Regions from separate parts of the Mycobacterium sp. DBP42 genome, predicted to be linked through region 1. Evidence: riboswitches for the same ligand, from Rfam matches in the RefSeq annotation. Region 1 holds a riboswitch; the other holds the start of a gene.
The links. A riboswitch is a leader RNA that binds a small molecule or an ion and turns the genes downstream of it on or off. The one in region 1 is predicted to bind thiamine pyrophosphate.
Positions count from the first base shown of each region.

Region 1 (10,686 bases):
CCCCGTCCTTGACGTCCTTGCGGTCGGGCAGGCCCAGGTGTTCCTTCGGCGTGACATAACACAGCATCGCGGTGCCGGCCTGGGCGATGATTGCCGCGCCGATCGCGCTGGTGATGTGGTCGTAAGCCGGGGCGATGTCGGTGGCCAACGGGCCCAACGTGTAGAACGGTGCCTCTTCGCAGAGCTCTTCCTCGAGCTTGACGTTCTCCACGATCTTGTGCATCGGCACATGGCCCGGGCCTTCGATCATCACCTGCGCGCCATGGGATTTCGCGATCTTGGTCAGTTCGCCCAGGGTGGTCAACTCGGCGAACTGGGCCTCGTCGTTGGCGTCGGCGATCGATCCGGGTCGCAGCCCGTCGCCGAGCGAGAACGTCACGTCGTACCGGGCCAGGATCTCGCAGAGTTCTTCGAAGCGCGTGTACAGGAACGATTCGGTGTGATGAGCCAGGCACCAGGCCGCCATGATCGACCCGCCGCGGCTCACGATGCCGGTGACCCGCTTGACGGTCAGCGGGATGTAGCGCAGCAGCACCCCGGCGTGCACGGTCATGTAGTCGACACCCTGCTCGCACTGCTCGATCACGGTGTCGCGGTACATCTCCCACGTCAGCTTGGTGGGGTCGCCGTTGACCTTCTCCAGCGCCTGGTAGATCGGTACGGTGCCGACGGGGACCGGCGAGTTACGCAGGATCCACTCCCGCGTCTGGTGAATGTCCTTGCCGGTGGACAGGTCCATGATGGTGTCCGCGCCCCAGCGGGTGGCCCACACCATCTTGTCGACCTCCTCGCCGATGGAGGAGGTGACGGCCGAATTCCCGATATTGGCATTGACTTTCACGCCGAACGCCTTGCCGATGATCATCGGCTCCGCCTCCGGGTGGTTGTGGTTGGCCGGGATCACTGCCCGGCCACGAGCCACCTCGTCACGTACCAATTCAGGTGAAACACCTTCGCGCTCAGCGATATACGCCATCTCGGCGGTGATTTCGCCGGCCCGGGCCCGCTGCAGCTGGGTGCCGCGGTCCTTGTGCACCCCGGGCCGCGGCGGCAGGCCGGCGTTCAGATCGACCGCCGCATCGTCGTCGGTGTAGGGGCCCGACGTGTCGTACAGGTCCAGATGCTCGCCGTTGGTGAGGTTCACCCGGCGAAACGGCACCCGCATCGTCGTGCCGTCATGGTTGATCTCGCGATAGACCTTTGTGCTTCCGGTGATCGGACCAATCGTGACCGACGGGTCGACCGAGTCGTTCACAAATACACTGCTCATTTCATCTCCCTACGCCGGCATGACCCGGTCAGGTTCGTACGGTCGACGGGCGTACCCGTCCTCTCAGCGCGCTCGTGCGCACTCCCGCGTGTGGTTTGCAGGCCCCAACCTAGCGCAGACGTTGCGGTCTAGGGAACCGGGTGGCGGGGTTTTCGACGTCAGGGCTGGTCGAACGCTCCGGGGCGACCTTGGCGTCGAAACCGGCGAAGCCGGGGGCGGGGTCGCTCAGCAGTTCTCGGGTTGCCTCAGCTTGATTTGCATAGCTAATATATGTGTTTTGCACTTATTGGGCCCAGCCCTCGATGGCACTAGAGCGAAGACGGATGACGACTGAGATGACGAACACGGCCGGCGACGTCGACGCTGCCGAGGCCGCGACCGCGCGTCGAAGCGGAGGCCTGGACTCCAGCCCTCTCGACGACCATCCGTTCTACAAGTGGGTGGTGCTGTCCAACACCACGTTGGGCATCCTGCTGGCCTCGATCAACGCCTCGATCGTGCTGATCTCGCTGCCGGCGATCTTCCGCGGCATCGGGCTGAACCCGTTGGCTCCCGGCAACGTCAGCTACCTGCTGTGGATGTTGATGGGCTACCTGGTGGTGACCGCGGTGCTGGTCGTGCCGTTCGGGCGCCTCGGTGACATGTACGGCCGCGTCCGCATCTACAACCTGGGTTTCGTGGTCTTCACCGTGGCCGCGATCGCGCTGTCCTTCCACCCGTTCCAGCTCGGTGGTGGCGCCGTCTGGCTGATCGGCTGGCGCGTCGTCCAGGGTGTCGGCGGCGCCATGCTGATGGCTTCGTCGTCGGCGATCCTCACCGACGCCTTTCCCGCCAACCAGCGCGGGATGGCGCTGGGCACCAACATGGTGGCCGCCGTCGCCGGATCGTTCCTCGGGCTGCTGATCGGAGGCTTCCTGTCCGAATGGCACTGGAAGGCCATCTTCTGGGTGGGCGTGCCGATCGGCGTCGTCGGCACCATCTGGAGCTACCGCTCCCTGAAAGAACTCGGGGTCCGCACCGCCGGACGGCTCGACTGGGCCGGCACGCTGACCTTCGGGCTGGGTCTGACCGTGCTCCTGATCGGCATCACCTACGGCATCCAGCCCTACGGTGACTCGACCACCGGCTGGACCAGCCCGTGGGTGCTGGGCTCCATCGCGCTCGGCCTGCTGCTCCTGGTGGCGTTCTGCATCGTCGAGCTGAACGTGCCCTCGCCCATGGTTGACATCCGGTTGTTCAAATCAGCCGCGTTCGGGATGGGCAACCTGGCGGGCCTGATGTCCTCGGTGGGCCGCGGCGGGCTGCAGTTCATGCTGATCATCTGGTTGCAGGGGATCTGGCTGCCACTGCACGGCTACAGCTTCGAGTCCACCCCACTGTGGGCGGGCATCTACCTGTTACCGGTCACCGTCGGGTTTCTGGTCGCCGCGCCGCTCGCCGGGTCGCTCTCCGACCGCATCGGAGCGCGGCCGCTGACCGTCGGCGGCATGCTGCTGATGGCGGTCACGTTCGTGGCGTTGCTGCTCATCCCGGTCAACTTCGACTACTGGCTCTTCGCGATCCTGGTCTTCCTCAACGGCCTGGGCGGCGGCATCTTCACCGCCCCCAACACCGCGGCCATCATGTCGAGCGTGCCGGCCGGTCAGCGTGGCGCGGCTTCGGGCGTGCGGTCCACGTTCTTCAACGCAGGCAATTCACTGTCGATCGGCATCTTCTTCTCACTGATGATCGTCGGGCTGGCCAACACCTTGCCGACGGCACTGACCACCGGCCTGACCCAGCAAGGTGTTCCGGCCTCGGTGGCCCATGACGTGGCGAACCTGCCCCCGGTCGGCAGCTTGTTCGCGGCCTTCCTCGGTTACAACCCGATGGCCGAGCTCCTCGCCCCCTACGACTCGCTGCACCAGACCGGGGTGAACGCCGACGTGATCACCGGGCAGACATTCTTCCCGCAGCTGATCACCGACCCGTTCCATTCCGGGCTGACCGTGGTGTTCACCGCCGCGGCGGTGATGATGGTGATCGGGGCGGTGGCGTCGATGTTCAGTGCCGGCCGCTATGGCACGGCGGCCGGAGCCGGCAACGAGGCCTGAGCGGCCGACCTAGACTCGGGCCGTGACCACCACACAGCGCCGTGGATTCAACGATGCCATCACGAGCTTCTGGAGCTTTGCCGCACCGGCCTACGACCAGGGCTGTCTCCAACGGTGGGTGTACCGGCCCGCCCAGGATGAGGTGATCGCCCAACTGCAGCAGCGCGGTGCCCGTGCGATCGCCGACATCGCTTGTGGCACCGGTATTCTGGCCGACCGCATCCAGCGGGAACTGTTGCCCGACGAGGTGTACGGCCTGGACATGTCCGACGGCATGCTCGCCCAGGCCCGCAAACGTTCCGACCGGGTGCGGTGGAAGTCCGCCCCGGCCGAGGAACTGCCTTTCGAGGACGGTTTCCTCGACGCGGTGGTCACCACCTCGGCGTTCCACTTCTTCGACCAGCCCGCCGCACTCGCGGAGTTCTCTCGGGTGCTGAGGCCCGGGGGGATGGTGGCCGTGACGACGATGAGCCCGCGCCGTACCTTCCTGCCGCTGCACGCGCTGTCGGCCGACTTGGGTGCCCCCGCGCACAGCCCCACCGAGAAGGAGATGCGCACGCTGTTCGAGGCGGCCGGATTCACCGTCGTCGAGCAACACCGGGTGCGCCGGCCGATCTGGACGCCGATCTCCGACGTCATCACTGTGGGCGTCAAACCCGCATGACCGAGAACGACGACAGCCCGCTGCAGATTCGCGGTTCGGTGCAACTGCGTCGCGAACGTTGCGCCGCCGCGACCGCCGACCAGCGGCTGCTGGACCGGCGCGGCCCCACCGACTGGGTGCACACCGATCCGTGGCGGGTGATGCGCATCCAGGGCGAGTTCGTCGACGGCTTCGATGCCCTCTCTGAAATGCCCAGGGCTGTCACAGTTTTCGGCTCAGCCCGCACGCAGCCGCATTCGCCGGAGTACCGGTTGGGCGAGGAGCTGGGCATCGCGCTGGTGCGGGCCGGCTACGCGGTGATCACCGGGGGCGGTCCGGGCTCGATGGAGGCGGTCAACCGCGGAGCCAGCGAGTCCGGCGGCTACTCCGTGGGGCTGGGCATCGAACTGCCCTTCGAGCAGCGCCTCAACCATTGGGTCGATCTCGGCATCAACTTCCGCTACTTCTTTGTCCGCAAGACCATGTTCGTCAAATATGCGCAGGCATTCGTGTGCCTGCCGGGCGGATTCGGCACCCTCGACGAGCTCTTCGAGGCACTGACGCTGGTGCAGACCCACAAGGTCACCGAGTTTCCGATCATCCTGCTCGGTGTCGACTACTGGTCGGGCCTGATCGACTGGATCCGCAACACGATGCTGTCCGGCGGAAAGATCTCCGAATCGGAGTTGGAGCTGCTGCATTGCACCGACAGCGTGACAGAAGCCGTGGAAATCATCGTCGCGTCGGCGCGATAGCGCAGGAGTAGCGCCGCGGCTTGCCGGGGCCCAGTTCGGCAAGTGTTGCCACCCGGGTGACCTCGACCGGGCGTCCCAGCAGGAGAGTCAGCGCCTCGGCCACCCGCCGGCGGTCACCGGAGGCGATCACCGCCGCGACACGGCCCGCCGAGTCCTGGTTGACGCTCCACCCGCGCGCACCGGCGGCCTGCAACTGCTGGGTAAGGTCGACGCACGGCACCGCGTCGTCGGTCGCCGACACGAAAACCGTTGCCTCCCGGCCTTCCAGATCGGCCAGGGCCGGACGGCCGCGATGGGTCACCAGGCGCGCGTAGTCGCCGGTGCGGTAGCGGACCAGCGGCAGGAACTGGTTCTCGCCGCACGTCACCACCACCTCGCCGGCCAGCACTTCGACATGCACGCGCCGCGCCGCCACCACGAACGGCCCGCCGTCGTCGCTGACCGCGATCGGCCGGGTCTCGTGCAGGCCGTAGACGTCCAGAACCGGACAGTCGTAGGCCACCTCGAGGGCCTGGCGCAACGGCCCGGTCAGGGTCATCGCCCCGGAGATCAGCGCCAGCGGCCGCAACGTGGCGACCAGCGCGGGCTCCAACAGCACTTCCAGCGACGTGGGCGTGCCGCTGATCACCTGGGGATCGGTGTGCCGCAGATACGCGTCGCGCTGCGCGCCGCCGCCTGCCCAGGCACCCGGATGCAGGTTGAGCCGGGCCATCAGGGCTTCCCCGAAACCCGGGACCACCGAGGTGTAGGTGAATGCCTGCCGTTGAAACACAGTTTGTGCCAGGGCTATTCGATGCACCACCGGTTCCCAGTGGGCACCCACCAGCCCCCGCAGCCAGTGAAATCCGCGGGCCAACTCATCGGGGTCATCGGGCATGACCAGGGCCGCGCCGGTGCTGCCCGAACTCGTGCCGTGCAGCATCCGGCTCAGGTCGGCACCGGGCGGGACGAACGCTGCGATGTCGTCGACGAGATCTTCGCGGCCGATCAGCGGGAAATCGGCGAGAGTGTCCAGCGGACCTGCATGGCGGCGATAGGCCGGCAGGGTGCGGGCCAGCGCGAGGTGTGACGGCAGCCAATTGTCCAGCGGCAGTTGCCGGGTGGCCTGCTGTTGCTGGTCCGGGGTGAGACGGTGCCCGACGCGGTGGCACCAGGCCGGTGCGTGCCGGTGCTGTTCCAGGGCGGCCAGCCGCGCCCGGCCGGAGGCCGACAGACCCGGCCAGCGCTGTTCGTCGGTGAGCGCCACCTGACCGAACGGCACGTAATCATCGAGCCGCAGCGGATCGTCACTCACTGTTGTACCGTGCCGCAGCTTCTTTGGCCTTGGCATCGGCCAGGCGGCGTTGCACAGCCATGCGATGTTCGTGATCGGCCAGTGCCTGGGCCAGCGCGCCTTCGCGGCGCACCGAATCACGCATCTCGAACAACGACCGGGCCTGCACGGCATCCTCGCCGTGCGGCAGCAGGCCATCCCAGAGCAGGAACGTGCGCACCGCCTCGTCCCGGCGGTCCGAATCGCTGAGCCAGCGGCCGGGCTCCACCAAGGGGGCCACCCGAAACGCCAACGCCAACAAGGCTGTCGCGGCCCTCCGCTCGTCGAGCGAGACGCTGAACGGGCCGATCAGATCCGCACTGGCGAACAACCACAACCCGATGGCGGCGCCGCGCCGCGAGGCCGGCGTCCCCCGCTCGGCGATGCGCTGGGCGGCGGCCGCACAGCCGGTGTGGTTGAACACGTCGCAGGCGAGGGCCACCACGTCGACCGTGTCGGCGAGGAACGGCTGCGGCGTGCTGGCCAGCCGGGCCGCGACCTCATCCACCGTGGGGCCGGGATTCAGGCCCGACCACACCGCCTGCTCGTCCAGCCCCTCGGCGAACCAGTTCGCCAATTGTTCAGCCACGCAACACCTCCCGCCGATATACCGCGATCCGTGCGGCCAACCTTGCGCAGACGGCCGGGGCATCTGCCATGTGGTCCAGATAATCGACCTCGTAGCCGGCCTCGGCGGCCGGGCCGGCCACCGACCGACGCCGGTCCTGCACCAACAGGGTGGCGGTATCGAGTTGGCGCCGTACCGCGGCGGCCACCGTCGAGTACTCCTGCTGGCTTGCGCCGAACAGCGACTTCAAGCCGTCATCGGACAGCACCACCAGGTGGCGCAGCTCGTCAGTGCCGTGGTCGCCGGGTGGGTACCGGTGTGCGAGCAGATCGAGGGGAAACACCGTGCCACCGCTGAAGAACGTCGTCAGTTGGCGCATGATCTCCGAGCGGTCGCGGGTGTACACGCTGTCACCGGCCACTTGACCCCGGCCCGACCATGACGTGACCCGAACGCGTCCACCACCTTTGAGTACCGACAGAGCGAGAATCATGCCGGCCAGCACGGCGGGAGAACCTCGATCGGGACGCGGCATCGAGCCGGACGAGTCGATGTAGAGATCCAGCGTCACCGCTTCGGTGGTGGCGACCGGATCGTCAGGCAGTTGGGTACGGCGCCGCGTCGTCACCCCGGGCACCACAACCGGGTTGGTGGCGAGGGTGGCCGGCCAGTCCAACTCGGTGGCATCGTCGCCGAGTTCCCACGTCTCCAGCGGCCCGGGGATCCCGTGAGCAGCGACGCCGCGCCCAGACTGCAGCAGCGGGCGGATCCACGGCCGGGCCTGCGACTCGTACCAGGCCAGCATCACGGCGTTGGGATCGGATCCGTCGAACAGGGCCAACGTCTCGGCGACACCGTAACCTTGGCCCGGCGCCTGACCCGTTTCGGTGGTTCCGACCGCGGCTGCTGCCGGGTGCACAGGTGGCTCGTCGAGCCGCGGGTCGGACAGTACCTCGGCGAGTTCGGCTGCGGTGGCCGGTGATCCGTCCTGTTCGGCACACCCGCCGCTCGGCATGCCCGCGCCGGCGGACACCATCGATTCCAGTACCAGATAGGGCACCAGGACCATACCGAAAGTCAGGGCCCCGCCCACCGGATCGGCGGCGAAGGTGCGTACCGCCTGCGCCACGTATTCGGCATCGGCAACCGGTTGTACCGGCTGACTGAGCAGCAGTTCATCCTGCAGGGCACGTACCCGCAGGGCGGCCGCCCGGTGGATGCGTTCCTTCTCCTGCAGATGCTCGCGGACCATCGACACGTCGAGTGTGGCCGGGTCGATGTGCTGGCGGGCCCGGGCCTCCTCCCGCGCCGATGCCGGCAGCACAGGTGGTTCATTGGGGCACAACGTGTTCGACGGCAGCGACCACAGCAACTCGTAGGCACGCATCAGCACCCACCACGGCGCGTCTGCGGCCGGCTCCCGGGTGGTCAGCGTGCGCCACAACGCGATCATGTCCGGTTCGGTGCCCGGGTACTGCCGGCGCTGCATCCGTACCACCCGGTCGTTGATCAGCAGGTCCGACCACAGGTTGGACAGCCTCCGGGCCGTGGCCGTGGCGGTGACGGGAATTGCCCGGCGCGGATCGCTGGCCACGATGGCCCGGGCCATCTGTTGCAGGAGTTTGAACGAGACCACGCGGGTGCTCGGCGACAGCACGTGATGGCCGATCTCGTGAGCGAACACGCTCACCAGATGGTGCTGGGCCCCTTGGCGGGCCAACTCGTCGATGTCGATCGAGATCGACGGCGGGAACGTGAACCACGCGAAGGTACCGGCGGCGCTGTCCCGCACCATGTTCGGCGGGTGCAGCTGAACGTTCCACAGATCCAGCGCGGCCCGCCAGGCCACCAGCTCGGTGTCGGTCGGCGTCCGCCCGGTCATGCCGGCCAGATCTCGGCCAGATAGGAGGTCGGCCGCACGACCAATTGGGCGGTACGGGGGCCGGCGTCCACGGCGCTCTCGGCGGGTGCGAAGGCCACTACGTGGCCGAATACGTCGGCGTCGATCTGCCAGCGCTGCGTGCCGACGTCCACGGTCCAGCGGCCCGGCCCGCACGGTGCGGGAGCGGTGGGTGGGTGATCCCACCTGCCGCCCAGGCCGGTGAAGCCGCCGATCCGGGCGATGAACTGACCCGGTGGGCGCAGCGGCCAGTAGAACCGGTCCACCGTCTGCCCATTGGTGAAGGGGACGACGGCATCGACCGGCAGGCCCAGCACCGTGGCCGCGACATCGATTGGTAGCAGCTGTAATCGGGACAGCGCATCGGCGCGGATCCCGAGCACCCCGGCCCGCCAGGCGGCAACCGCCGCGACGCTGACCATCGTCTCGGCCGGCAACGAGATGCCGTGCAACGCATGACGGTACCGGCGTGGATCCCCGCCGAAGCGGGCCACGTTGTCGGCCGAAAGGGCCAAGTCGAGTCCTGCCATCGCGGGAAGGTCGACGGCCGGCGCGGGTAGGTCGAGGTTGACCTGGTGGACGGCCCGGGCAATCACCGGCCGCTCTCCAGCCAATGCAGATAGTTCGAATACCGTTGGTAGAGATACTTCAACGCCACCAGGTCATCGAAATCCCGGCCGTAGACCTTGCCCACGCCGGACACCGCCGCGATACGTGATTCGATCGTGGTGAGGCGTCGCGAAACCTCGAGTGCGTCCAAGCCGTCGAGGCCGCGGCCGAACTCGGTGAGCAGCTCGGCCACCGGGTCCTCATCCTCGCGGGCCAGCGCGACGTACTGGCGGCACGAGGTATCGAACAGGTCGGTCAGCCAGCTCGCCGGATCGGATGCCAGCTCGCGGTCGGTGCCGGTGTCGAAGCGGGGATGCGCAGCGTTCGGTAACAGCTTGCCGCGCAATGCGAATGGCACCATCGCGCGGACGTCCTCGAGTGTGACGGTGCCGTTGCCGCGGAACCAGGCCAGCGCCTTGGCGTAGAGCACCAGGTTCTGCAGTGAGCGCACGGACACCCCGTTGACGGTCTGCGCGCCGAGATCGACCTGCAGATCGGCACCGGAGTTGGCGTCGATGATCCGCTCGACCTCAAGACCGGCAGTGGCCACCACATCCTTGGTCCGGTATTCGAAGCGACGGCCACCGTGCTGGACGAATTCGAAGTGGCTGACGAAGAACTCCAGGCGTCGGCGTACTTCGGTGGGTACCGGGATCGCGCGAATAGCCTCGACCATGGCGGCCTGCTCGGCCGCGGTGAACACCAGCTCGGCCGGCACGTTGTCCTCGGGGCGGTCACCGGCCTCGACCCGGCTCACCAGCTCGTCGAGGAACCGGCTGTTGAACCCGAAGGCCTGCACGGTCACGTCGATCCGGTCACGCAGCGCCTGGATCACCGGGAACGTGCCGCCCCCGCCGTCGTCGTTGGCGGTGAAGAACCAGCTCTGCACCCCATGTCCGGGTGCCGTGACGTGCATCTGGTCGTGGCTTTCGACGTACCCCTCGGCGACCATGGTCAGCAGCGCGGACTGGGTCTTGGTCGGAATCCGGTTGTACTCGTCGACGATCTTGACCGGCGCGGTCAGCCAGCTCTTCCAGGCGATGGTGATCTCGGCCAGGCTCCCGGCCTGCACCAGATCGCGGGGCAACGGAATCCCGACCAGGTCGCCCACGGTCAGCTGCGGCTGCCCCTGCTGGACGTGGCGGCGCACGTCGGCGGGCGCCGAGCCCGCGAGGACGCCCATCAGCACCGCCAGTGTGGTCTTGCCGCGGCCGGGGCCGCCGATCAACAGACACCGGCCCCCGACCGCGAAAGTCAGCAGTGGCACAAGGACGTTGGACGAATAGGCCGGCTGTTTCGGCAGGCTCAGGGAGGCTCCGGCATCACCGAGTGGATAGTTGACCGTGGTGTCCGAGCCGAACTCGACGTCATAGAACGGGGAGATGACGGCCTTGTTGATCAGCCAGAAGTAGGCGCGGCGCAGCTTCTCGTCGAGAGTGACGTCCGGCGCAGTGGGCGGGGTGAACAGGTCGGCGGCCGACAGGCCCGCGGCCGGTGTGTGCTCCACCGGCAAGGTCGGGGATTTGGAGACCGCGC
Region 1 covers NZ_VCMY01000041.1:43,393-54,078, reverse strand. The annotation lists gene thiC (phosphomethylpyrimidine synthase ThiC) at 1-1,270, opposite strand, end outside; TPP riboswitch at 1,259-1,368, opposite strand; gene E0T84_RS26045 (MFS transporter) at 1,594-3,363, shown strand; gene E0T84_RS26040 (class I SAM-dependent methyltransferase) at 3,386-4,027, shown strand; gene E0T84_RS26035 (TIGR00730 family Rossman fold protein) at 4,024-4,761, shown strand; gene E0T84_RS26030 (CoF synthetase) at 4,739-6,055, opposite strand; gene E0T84_RS31970 (hypothetical protein) at 6,048-6,662, opposite strand; gene E0T84_RS26015 (VWA domain-containing protein) at 6,655-8,523, opposite strand; gene E0T84_RS26010 (hypothetical protein) at 8,520-9,137, opposite strand; gene E0T84_RS26005 (MoxR family ATPase) at 9,134-10,686, opposite strand, start outside.

Region 2 (10,686 bases), on a different contig from region 1:
GAGCGAGGTGGTGCCGTCCACCACGCACACCCGCTTGCCGGAGAGATCGGAGGCCTGCGAGATGTTGGAGTCCCGCGGGGCCAGGATCCGTTGGTGGGCCATCAGATACACGGTGGAGAAGTTCACCTGCTTGCGGCGCTCACAGGTGATGGTCATGGTCTTGACCACGATGTCCACCTGGTTGTTCTGCAGGGCCGTGATGCGGTCGGCCGAGGACAGGATGCGGTATTCGACCTGTGACGGCGTGCCGAAGATGTCGCGCGCCACCTCTCCGGCGATGTCGACGTCGAAGCCGTTGATCTGACCGGTGATCGGATCGCGGAACGAGAACAGATTGCTGCCGATGTCCAGCCCGACGATCAGCCGTCCCCGTTCGCGGATCTTGGCCACCGCGGCGTCGGCGTCGGCCTTGTTGCTGAACGGCCGCAGACTGGCAGTGCGGTTGCACTCGTCGGTGTTCGGCGTCGGCACCCGCACCGGTTGGGGGGCGAGTTCCTGCATGCCGGCCGGGCTGGGTGGCGCCAGCGTCATCGTCGGCGCCGTCAGGGCCGGCGCGCTCTGACTGCATCCGGCCACGGCCAGGGCCGCCGTCAGGACGGCCAACATCTTTCGCATCGTTCCCATCATCTGTACTCGCTGAGTCGAGGCCACAGGCCCAGGGCCACCGCCAGCGCGGCGGCCACACTGAGCAGGGCGGCACCCACCGTGGCACCGGACAGCACCCGGCGGGCATTGGCGATGTCGTTGCGCAGCTGACTGCGGCTCTCCTGGATGCCCTTGGACAATGCGTCGTCGAGCTTGTCGAAGGCCGGCGTGGAATCATCCTCGCCGGTGCCCAATGCCACCTGCGTCGCGGCCTGATAGTTGCCCACCGCGATGTAGGCGTTGATCCGGTCATCGGCCGTGCGCCACTTGGTGAGCAGTTGTTCGGCACCGGTCAGATCGCTCTTGTCGATACCGGTGTCGCGGGCCAGATACTGCGCGAGTTGCTGCTGCATCGCCTCGATGCGCTGGTAGTAGGACTGCTTGCGCAGGTTTTCGTCGCCGCGCCGGATCAGGGCCAGCGTCTCGTCGGCCCGGGCCTGCTGGGCGGTGATGGCCAGGTTGGTCACCGTCTTGAGGGATTCGGCGGCGGTGTCCTTGGCGCTGCGGCTGTCCGAAGTCGAGATCACCAGCGCGGTGGTCACCCAGATCAACATGATCAGCACGGCCAGCCCGCCCGCCACGAAACCGATGTTTACCCGCCGCCTGGTCCGGCGCGCCAGCCAGCGATTGGCGAACACCCCGAACATCAGCGTCGCCAACACCACCAGCATGACCGGGGCCGGGATCCGGGTGGAGGCCGTCGTCTCGGCGTCCACCCGGGCGGAGGTCTCCTCGTAGAGCCGTTGCGCGTCGGGCAGGATCTGCGACTGCATCAGCGCCGAGGCTTCCGACAGGTACGACGAACCGACCGGGTTGCCCGCCCGGTTGTTGGTGCGGGCGGTCTCGACCAGGCCGGTGTAGACGGCCAGCCGCGCGTTGATCCGGCCGAGCAGTTGCACCAGCGTCTCGTCGGTCAGCCCGCTCGATGCCCGCGTCACCGCCACCGAGGCGTCGGTGATCGCCTGTTCGTAGCGCTGCCGCACATCGCGGGGTTCGGCACCGGCGATGAAGGCGGTGGCCGCGGCGGCGTCGGCCACCGACAGCGTGGTGTAGAGCTGGCCGGCCGCGAACGCGAGCGGCTCGGTGTGGTCGAGCACCGTGGTCAACGCCTGCTGGCGGTCGTTGATGGTGGTGGACGTCGCGAATGCGCTGGCGAGCACGAGTGCGGACAACACGAGCCCGATCGTCAGGATGCGCCCGGGAGTGGTCCACAGAAACCACCAGCGTGGGTGGGCAGGAGTAGTCGGCGACCGGGACGCGAGCGGTTCGGTCGAGGGATGTGCCAACTCCACAGTCACCTGCGCACGGACCTCATTTAGTTTCGGTGCAATCGGGGCGTGCCACCACTATAAAAAAATTCTAAGAGGGCTGCGCTTAGGCTCGCGGAGAAATTGGGCCGCACCGAAACTGGCGCCGTTCCTTATCCTGTACGGGTGCGCGGCGACGGTGACGGCTGGGTGTTCTCCGACAACGGCGCCCGCTATTGGGGGCGTCACGGTGCGGCGGGCCTGTTGCTGCGGGCGCCGTGGCCCGGCGCAGCGGCGGCGGTGCTGTTACAACACCGGGCGCCGTGGAGCCATCAAGGCGGCACGTGGGCGTTGCCGGGCGGTGCCCGCGACAGTCACGAGACCGCCGAGCAGGCCGCGGTCCGGGAAGCCAACGAGGAGGCCGGGGTGACGGCCGAGCAGCTCACCGTGCGGACCACCGTGGTGACTGCCGAGGTGGCCGGCATCGGCGGCACGCACTGGTCCTACACCACGGTGATCGCCGACGTGCCCGAACCGCTGGCCACGATCCCGAACCGGGAGAGCTCCGAGTTGCGCTGGGTGGCCGAGGACGAGGTCGCCGAATTGCCGCTGCATCCCGGCTTCGCCGCGAGCTGGGCGCAGTTGCGGGTGGTGACGGCGTCGCTGCCGCTGGAGCGCAACCGGCATCAATAAGCCCTACTGAGCACGTCCTTCAGTTCTTCGGCAGCCGCCCGAGGGTCTTCGGCCGCGGTGATCGCGCGCACCACCACGATGCGCCGGGCACCCGCGGCGAGCACCTCGGGTAGCCGCTGATGATCGATCCCGCCGATGGCGAACCACGGCTTGGCCGGTTGCCGCGCAGCCGTCGAGCGCACCAGGTCCAGGCCCGGCGCGGAGCGTCCCGGTTTGGTCGGAGTCGGCCAGCACGGCCCGACACAGAAGTAGTCCACTGCTTCATCGACTGCGGCCGCGGCCTGCGCGGTGTCGTGGGTGGAGCGGCCGATCACCGGGCGCTCTCCGATGATGCCGCGGGCGATGTCCAGCGGCAGATCGTCCTGACCGAGATGCAGGACATCGGCCCCGGCCGCCAGGGCGATGTCGGCGCGATCGTTCACCGCCAGCAAGGCGCCGTGCCGCCGCGCCGCGTCGGCCAGTACTTCGAGCGCCTCGAGCTCCTGGCGTGCCTCCAACGGTCCGAACTGCTTCTCCCCGGCCGAGCCCTTGTCGCGCAGCTGGATCAGATCAACCCCGCCGGCCAGCGCCGCGTCGGCGAATTCGGCCAGGTCACCCCGCTCACGGCGGGCGTCGGTGCACAGGTAGAGGGTGGCGCGCTGCAGACGGTCGACGGGTGATTCCACACCGCGACGGTAGCCGGTACCGCCCGAGTACCCTGGACTGGCAATACGGGAGTCCCTGGGACGAGGGGCTGAGAGTGGGCATCCGGACCGGCCCTTACCGTCACACCTGATCCGGGTCATGCCGGCGTAGGGAGCGGAGTATGGCAAAAGGAGGAGCCGGAACACTCGCTGTCATCGGCGGCGGTGTGATCGGGCTGTCGGTCGCGCGCCGGGCCGCGCTGGACGGCTGGAGTGTGCGGCTGCACTGCAGCACGGAACGCGGCGCGTCGTGGGTGGCCGGTGGCATGCTGGCCCCGCACAGCGAAGGCTGGCCGGGCGAGGAGCAGATGCTGCAGATCGGCCTGGAGTCGCTCAAGCTGTGGCACTCGGGGTTCCTCGACGGGCTGGCGCCCGAGGTGGTCACCGCACGGGAGTCACTGGTGGTCGCCGTGGACCGGGCCGATGTCGCCGACCTGCACACCGTCGCCGAATGGCTGTCCGCCCAGGGACAGCCGGTCGAGTTGACCACCGCGGCCCGCGATGTGGAACCTCTACTGGCCCAAGGCATCCGGCACGGATTCCGGGCCCCCACCGAACTCGCCGTGGACAACCGTGCCGTGGTCGACGGACTGGCCGCGCGCTGCGAACAGCTGGCGGTGCGGTGGGCCGGGCCGGTCGAGGACCTCGCCGACGTGCGAGACGCCGACATGCTCGTCGTCGCCAACGGGATCGACGCGCCCAAGCTCGTGGCAGGCCTTCCGGTGCGCCCGGTCAAGGGCGAGGTGCTGCGGCTGCGGTGGCGCAAGGGCTGTATGCCGGTGCCGCAGCGGGTGGTGCGGGCCCGCGTGCACGGCCGTCCGGTATACCTGGTGCCGCGCGCCGACGGTGTGGTGGTCGGTGCCACCCAGTACGAGCACGGCCGCGACACCGCGCCGGTGGTCAGCGGGGTGCGCGACCTGCTTGAGGACGCTTGCGCGGTGATGCCGGCCCTGGGTGAGTACGAACTTGCCGAGACCGCGGCGGGGCTGCGTCCCATGACACCCGACGGGCTGCCGGTGGTCGAACGGGTCGACGAGCGCACCCTGGTGGCCGTGGGACACGGCCGGAACGGATTTCTGTTGGCGCCGTGGACCGCTGAGCGGATCGCGGCTGAACTCGAGGTGAGCGTGGGAGCGAAATGATCACCATCACGGTCAACAACGAAACCCTCGAGGTGGACGAGCAGACCACCATCGAGGGGCTGCTGGAAACCCGGGGCTTCCCGGACAAGGGCATTGCCGTCGCGCTGGACTGGTCGGTGTTGCCCCGCTCCGAGTGGGACCGGACGTTGTCCGACGGCGCCCGGGTGGAGGTCGTGACGGCGGTGCAGGGTGGCTGATTCTGTGTTGCGCATCGGGGGCCGGGAGTTCGGCTCGCGGCTGATCATGGGTACCGGGGGCGCACCGAATCTGGCTGTGCTGGAAGAGGCGCTGATCGCCTCGGGCACGGAGTTGACCACCGTGGCGATGCGACGCGTGGACGCCGAGACCGGTACCGGGGTGCTCGACCTGCTCAACCGGCTCGGCATCGCGGCCCTGCCGAACACCGCCGGCTGTCGCGGTGCGGCCGAGGCGGTGCTGACCGCGCAGCTGGCCCGGGAGGCGCTGGGCACCGACATGGTCAAACTCGAAGTCATCGCCGACGAGCGCACCCTGTTGCCCGATGCCATCGAACTGGTCAAGGCCGCAGAGCAATTGGTCGACGACGGATTCATCGTGCTGCCCTACACCAACGACGACCCGGTGCTGGCCCGCCGGCTGGAGGATGCCGGTTGTGCCGCCGTCATGCCGTTGGGTTCGCCGATCGGCACCGGCCTGGGCATCTCCAACCCGCACAACATCGAGATGATCGTCGAGCGGGCCGGGGTACCGGTGGTGCTGGATGCCGGTATCGGCACCGCCTCCGACGCGGCGATGGCGATGGAATTGGGTTGTGACGCCGTGCTGTTGGCCACGGCCGTCACCCGGGCTTCCGACCCGCCGACCATGGCCGCCGCGATGTCCGCGGCCGTCACCGCCGGGTACCTGGCTCGGCAGGCCGGCCGGATCCCGAAACGGTTCTGGGCTCAGGCGTCGAGCCCGGCTCTCAGCGCTGATACCGGGCGTGCCCAGTGACGGGAATGTTCGGTTGAACTGAACCTGAGCAGTCAGAACGGCACCGCCTGCAATGATGGCGGTGATGATCGAACTCACGGGGCTGACAAAACTCTATGGATCCCACCGAGCTGTCGACGATCTGACGTTCACCGTCGAACCGGGCGTGGTGACCGGATTCCTGGGGCCCAACGGCGCGGGGAAGACCACCACGATGCGGTTGATCCTCGGGCTCGACCATCCCAGCGCCGGGACCGCGACCATCGACGGCAAGCGATACCGCGAACTGCACGATCCGTTGCGATCGGTGGGCGCCCTGCTCGATGCGCGGCAGGCCCATCCGAACCGCTCGGCCCGCAACCACCTGCGCTGGATCGCGGCCGCCAACCGGATTCCGTCGGCCCGGGTGGACGAGGTGCTGGAGATGGTCGGGCTGACCTCGGCTGCCGACCGCAGTGCCGGCACGCTGTCGCTGGGCATGAGTCAGCGCCTCGGCATCGCCGCCGCACTGCTGGGCGATCCGCCGGTGCTGCTGTTCGACGAACCGGTCAACGGGCTCGACCCCGAGGGCATCCATTGGGTGCGCACCCTCATCCGCAGCCTGGCCGCCGAGGGCCGGACGGTGTTCGTGTCCAGCCACCTGCTGGCCGAGATGGCCAACACCGCCGATCGACTGGTGGTGATCGGGCAGGGCAAGCTGATCGCCTCGACCACCGTGAACGAGTTCGTCAGCGGTACGTCCGCCGACACCGTGCGGGTACGTAGCCCGCAACTGGAGTCTCTGCGCGAGGTTCTCACCGACGCCGGTTTCGAGGTGGAGGCCACCGCCGACGGCGACGCGCTGGCAGTGCACGGCGCAGCCATCGAGGTGATCGGCGACCTGGCCGCGCGCAACGCCGTCACCCTGCACGAGTTGAGCCAGCGGCAGGCCTCGCTGGAGGAGGCATATCTGAAACTCACCGACGACGCGGTCGACTACCGGGCGGCCCAGGCATGAGCGCGCTGTCCGCGCTCGACGCCGAGCGCATCAAACTGTCCACCACCCGCTCCCCGCTGTGGTCCACGGTCGGGGTGGCGGTACTCAGCCTGGGGGTGGCCGCCATGCAGGGTATGGGCGCGCATCACTACGCCGGGCTGCCTCCCGCCAAGGCCGCGCTCGGCGTCGCGGTGTTCGGGGTTCCGGTACTGATGGTGTTGTCCTCGATGACAATGACCGGCGAATACCGCAGCGGGCTGATCCGCACCACCTTCCTGGCCACGCCGAACCGTACGCAGGTGCTGGCCGCGAAAGCGGTGGTGTGCGCGGCCTTCTCGTCGGTGTGTGCGGTGGTCATGGTGCTGGCCTCGGTGCTGGTGGCCCGGATGGTGGCCAACCCGGTGGTCGGAACGCAACTGTCGCTGGCCAATGCGGCGACCTGGCGGGTGGCCGGCGGGTTCGCCCTGTATGCCGCGCTGGCCGCGGTGCTCGGCGTGGCCGTCGGTGCGCTGGTCCGATTCGCGGCCGGTGCGGTGGCGGTTCTGCTGCTGTGGCCGCTGGTGGCCGAGCCGCTGCTGGGGAACATGCCCAACTCCGGCCCCCAGACCGGGCCCTGGCTGCCGTTCGCCAACATGTTCACGTTCCTGCACGTGGACTGGCTGTTCCCGGCGTATGTCATGCCGTGGGGTGAGTTGGGCTCGCTGGTCTATTTCCTGGTGTGGGTCGCGGTGGCGTTCGTGGCTGCCGCGGTGGTGCTGAACAGGCGTGACGCCTGACCCGGATCACTCCGGGTCAGACGCCACATCCGTCGAACCACCCACTGCGAGTACCACCTTCGACCCGTACGGCACCCGCTGGACCAGCTGCAGCTGCGCCAGCGCCGGGTGGGCATCCAGCAGCTTGCCGGCATTGGCCAGCGCCCGCAGCGCGGCGGTCTCGGCGCGGGCGGCTTCCAGCTTCGCCGCACCGGTGGCCTTGGCCGTCGCCAACTGCAGCGCCGCGGCGCGGATCTCGGCCGGGACGATCACGTCCTTGACGAAGGCCCCGATCACCTCGACGCCGGTGCGGGCACCGGCCGTGCGCGCCGCGGCGGCGATCGCGTCGGCATCAATACGGTTGCCGCGCTGCATCACCTCGTCGGCGGTCACCGCGGCGGTGAGGTCACGCAGTGCGATCTGCGCGGCCAGGTACACCGCGGCCATCGGATCGGCCGCTGCTTCCACGTAGGCCACCGCGTCGCTCACCTTGAACTGCAGTGCCACGCTGATACGCAGCGTCACCGCATCGGAGGTCAACACCTCCTGCGGCGCCAGCGTGAGCACCTGCTCACGCATCTCGACACGCACCACCGAGGCCGCCACATCAATGCGGTGACGGCCCGGCGGCAGGACACGACCCAGCGTGCCGTCGCGGTACTCCAGTGCGCACTGGCCCGCGGAAACAGTGATTCGGTTGAACGTGAAGATGCCCATGTCGTGTCCTCCTTCCGGTATGTGTCTGTGCGGCAAAGGGATACCGCCGCCGGACGCGATCAGTGACGGGGCGTCGCACCCCCGTACCGGCGGATGTGGGCCACAAGGTCACCGATCGGGTGAACCCGGCGACGGTATCGGGATTGCAGGAGGGATTCGAACCCCAGGTCCTTTTACCTGTGCCATGGCGCCGCAGGCAACGCGCAGAAACGTTGCGGTACCCCGCTTCGCCTGCTTCCCCTTTCGGCGCCGGAAGACACCATGCCATCACAGCAAATCCCCAGGCAAGCGATTTAAGCGCCGGGCCGATCGGCCGAGCCGCTACCGTGGGTGAAATGCGACGTACTTCGACGGGGGCGGTGCTCGGCGCGCTGGCGCTGACCGTGGGGCTGGCCGGCTGTGATGCAAAGACCGAACTGCAGACCGACGGGCAGCAGTCCCGGGAGTCCGCCCCGGCGGCGGTGCGCTTCGCCGACGAATTGCGTGAGCGGGTCACCACCGACGCCATGATGGGGCATCTGAGCAAGCTCCAGGACATTGCCGACGCCAACAACGGCAACCGGGCGCTCGGCAGCCCGGGGTATGACGCGAGTGTGGACTATGTCGTCGGTGCGCTGCGCGACAAGGGGTTTGACGTGCAGACGCCGGAGTTCGAGGTCAGGCTGCCGTTTGCCGAGGACCCGCAGGTCACCGTCGGCGGTCAGGCCGTCACGGCCAAGCCGCTGGAGTTCACCATCGGTACCCCTCAAGAAGGGTTGTCCGCGCCGCTGGTGCCGGCCAAGGCCGAGGACACCCCCGGCTGTGAGGCCGCCGACTATGACGGACTCCCGGTCGCCGGCGCGGTGGTACTGGTGGACCGGGGCTCCTGCCCTTTCGCGGACAAGCAGGCTGTTGCCGCTGAGCGCGGTGCGGTCGCCATGATCGTGGTCAACACCAACAACGACGAGAAGATGGGCGGCACGCTGGGCCGCAACACCGACGTCAAGATCCCGGTGGTCAGCGTGACCAAGGACGAGGGCACCCGGCTGCGCAATGCGCCCGGGCCCACCACGCTCAAACTCGTCGCGGGAGTGCGTACCGAGCGCACCCGCAATGTCATCGCCCAGACCAAGACCGGCTCGACCTCGGACGTGGTGATGGTCGGGGCCCACCTCGACAGCGTTCCGGAAGGGCCTGGCATCAACGACAACGGCTCCGGGGTGGCCGCGGTGCTGGAAACCGCTTTGCAGCTGGGTGATTCGCCACAGGTGGCCAACGCGGTGCGGTTCGGGTTCTGGGGTGCCGAGGAGGAAGGTTTGCGTGGCTCGACCAACTATGTCGAGTCCCTGGACATCGAGCAGCTCAAAGACATCGCCATGTACCTGAACTTCGACATGCTGGGCTCGCCGAACCCCGGCTACTTCACCTATGACGGCGACCAGTCGGCGCCGCTGGACGAGCAGGGCCGTCCGCGGGTTCCCGAGGGCTCCGCGGGTATCGAGCGCACCCTTGCGTCCTACCTGGAGGATGCCGGAAAGACACCGCGCGACACCAGTTTTGACGGCCGGTCCGACTATGACGGGTTCACCATGGCGGGCGTTCCCGCTGGTGGATTGTTCTCCGGCGCCGAGGACAAGATGGACGCCGAGGAAGCCAAATTGTGGGCCGGTGAGGTGGATCAGCCGTTCGACCCGAACTACCACAAGAACACCGATACCCTTGACCACGTGAACCAGGACGCGATGCGGATACATGGTGAGGGAGTCGCGTTCGCTGTGGGTGTGTACGCCCAAGATCAGCGGGGCCGCAACGGTTTACCGGTTCGTTCCGACCGCACGCGTCACCAGATCACCGCGCAGTGACAGCGCGTCGACTCGCTGTCATATTGCTCGGAGCCGCGCTCGTGGGATGCTCGGCGCAGCCCTCGCCCGAGGCTGTCGATCCGCAGGAACTGGCCGGCAAGATCACCGTCGACGCCATGTACACCCACCTGCGCAAGCTCCAGGAGATTGCCGACAGCCATGACGGCAACCGGGCGGTCGGTAGCTCCGGCTACGACGCCAGTGTCGACTATGTGGTGAAAGTGTTGCGGGACAAGGGGTTCGATGTCCAGACTCCGGAATTCGAGCGGATGGGCACGATGCGCGGGGGTAACCCCGCGCTGACCGTGTCGGGGACAAAATACCGGGTGGACCAGGCATCGATGCTGGTGACGACGGCACCCGAGGGGCTGAACGCCCCGACGCTACGCCCGGGCAAGCCGTCGGGATGTGCGGCCACCGACTACGGTTCGGTCAACATCTCCGGTGCCATAGCCGTGGTCGACGACACCGGGTGTTCGGTTGTGACGAAACAGAACATCGCGCTGGCCAAGGGCGCAGTGGGCGTGCTGGTGGTCAACCGCGGGCAACAGCCGCCGCCGGGCGGGCTGTTCAGCACGGGCTATTACCGCCAACTCACCGTCCCCGTCGGCGTCATCGACGAGACCACCGATGCCGCACTGCGGCGCACGAGCGCTCCGGTGCGCCTGACCCTGGACGGCAAGGCCGAGATGGTGAAGTCCCGCAACGTGACGGCGCAGACCAAAACCGGCTCGGCGTCGGACGTGGTGCTCGTGGGCGCGCACCTGGACAGCATCGGTGGTGGCCCGGGCATCAACGACAACGGGTCCGGGGTGGCGGCCGTTCTGGAAACCGCGCTGCAGCTGGGCCCTTCGCCGCAGGTGGACAACGCGGTGCGGTTCGCGTTCTGGGGCGCCGAGGAAATGGGTTTGGACGGGTCGACGCAATACGTGCGCAGCCTGCCGCTGGACCAGCTCGACGATCTGGCGCTGTACCTGAACTTCGACATGATCGGATCACCCAACGCCGGGTTCTTCACCTATGACGGTGACCAGTC
Region 2 covers NZ_VCMY01000022.1:23,817-34,502, forward strand. The annotation lists gene E0T84_RS19310 (glutamate ABC transporter substrate-binding protein) at 1-624, opposite strand, end outside; gene glnX (protein kinase G-activating protein GlnX) at 624-1,943, opposite strand; gene E0T84_RS19320 (NUDIX hydrolase) at 2,079-2,585, shown strand; gene thiE (thiamine phosphate synthase) at 2,579-3,250, opposite strand; TPP riboswitch at 3,286-3,400, shown strand; gene thiO (glycine oxidase ThiO) at 3,391-4,410, shown strand; gene thiS (sulfur carrier protein ThiS) at 4,407-4,607, shown strand; gene E0T84_RS19340 (thiazole synthase) at 4,600-5,382, shown strand; gene E0T84_RS19345 (ABC transporter ATP-binding protein) at 5,447-6,358, shown strand; gene E0T84_RS19350 (ABC transporter permease) at 6,355-7,113, shown strand; gene E0T84_RS19355 (slipin family protein) at 7,120-7,809, opposite strand; gene E0T84_RS19360 (M28 family metallopeptidase) at 8,145-9,650, shown strand; gene E0T84_RS19365 (M28 family metallopeptidase) at 9,647-10,686, shown strand, end outside.
Region 2: it holds a riboswitch for thiamine pyrophosphate, as region 1 does, so the genes downstream of both, thiO (glycine oxidase ThiO) here and thiC (phosphomethylpyrimidine synthase ThiC) in region 1, are expected to answer to the same signal.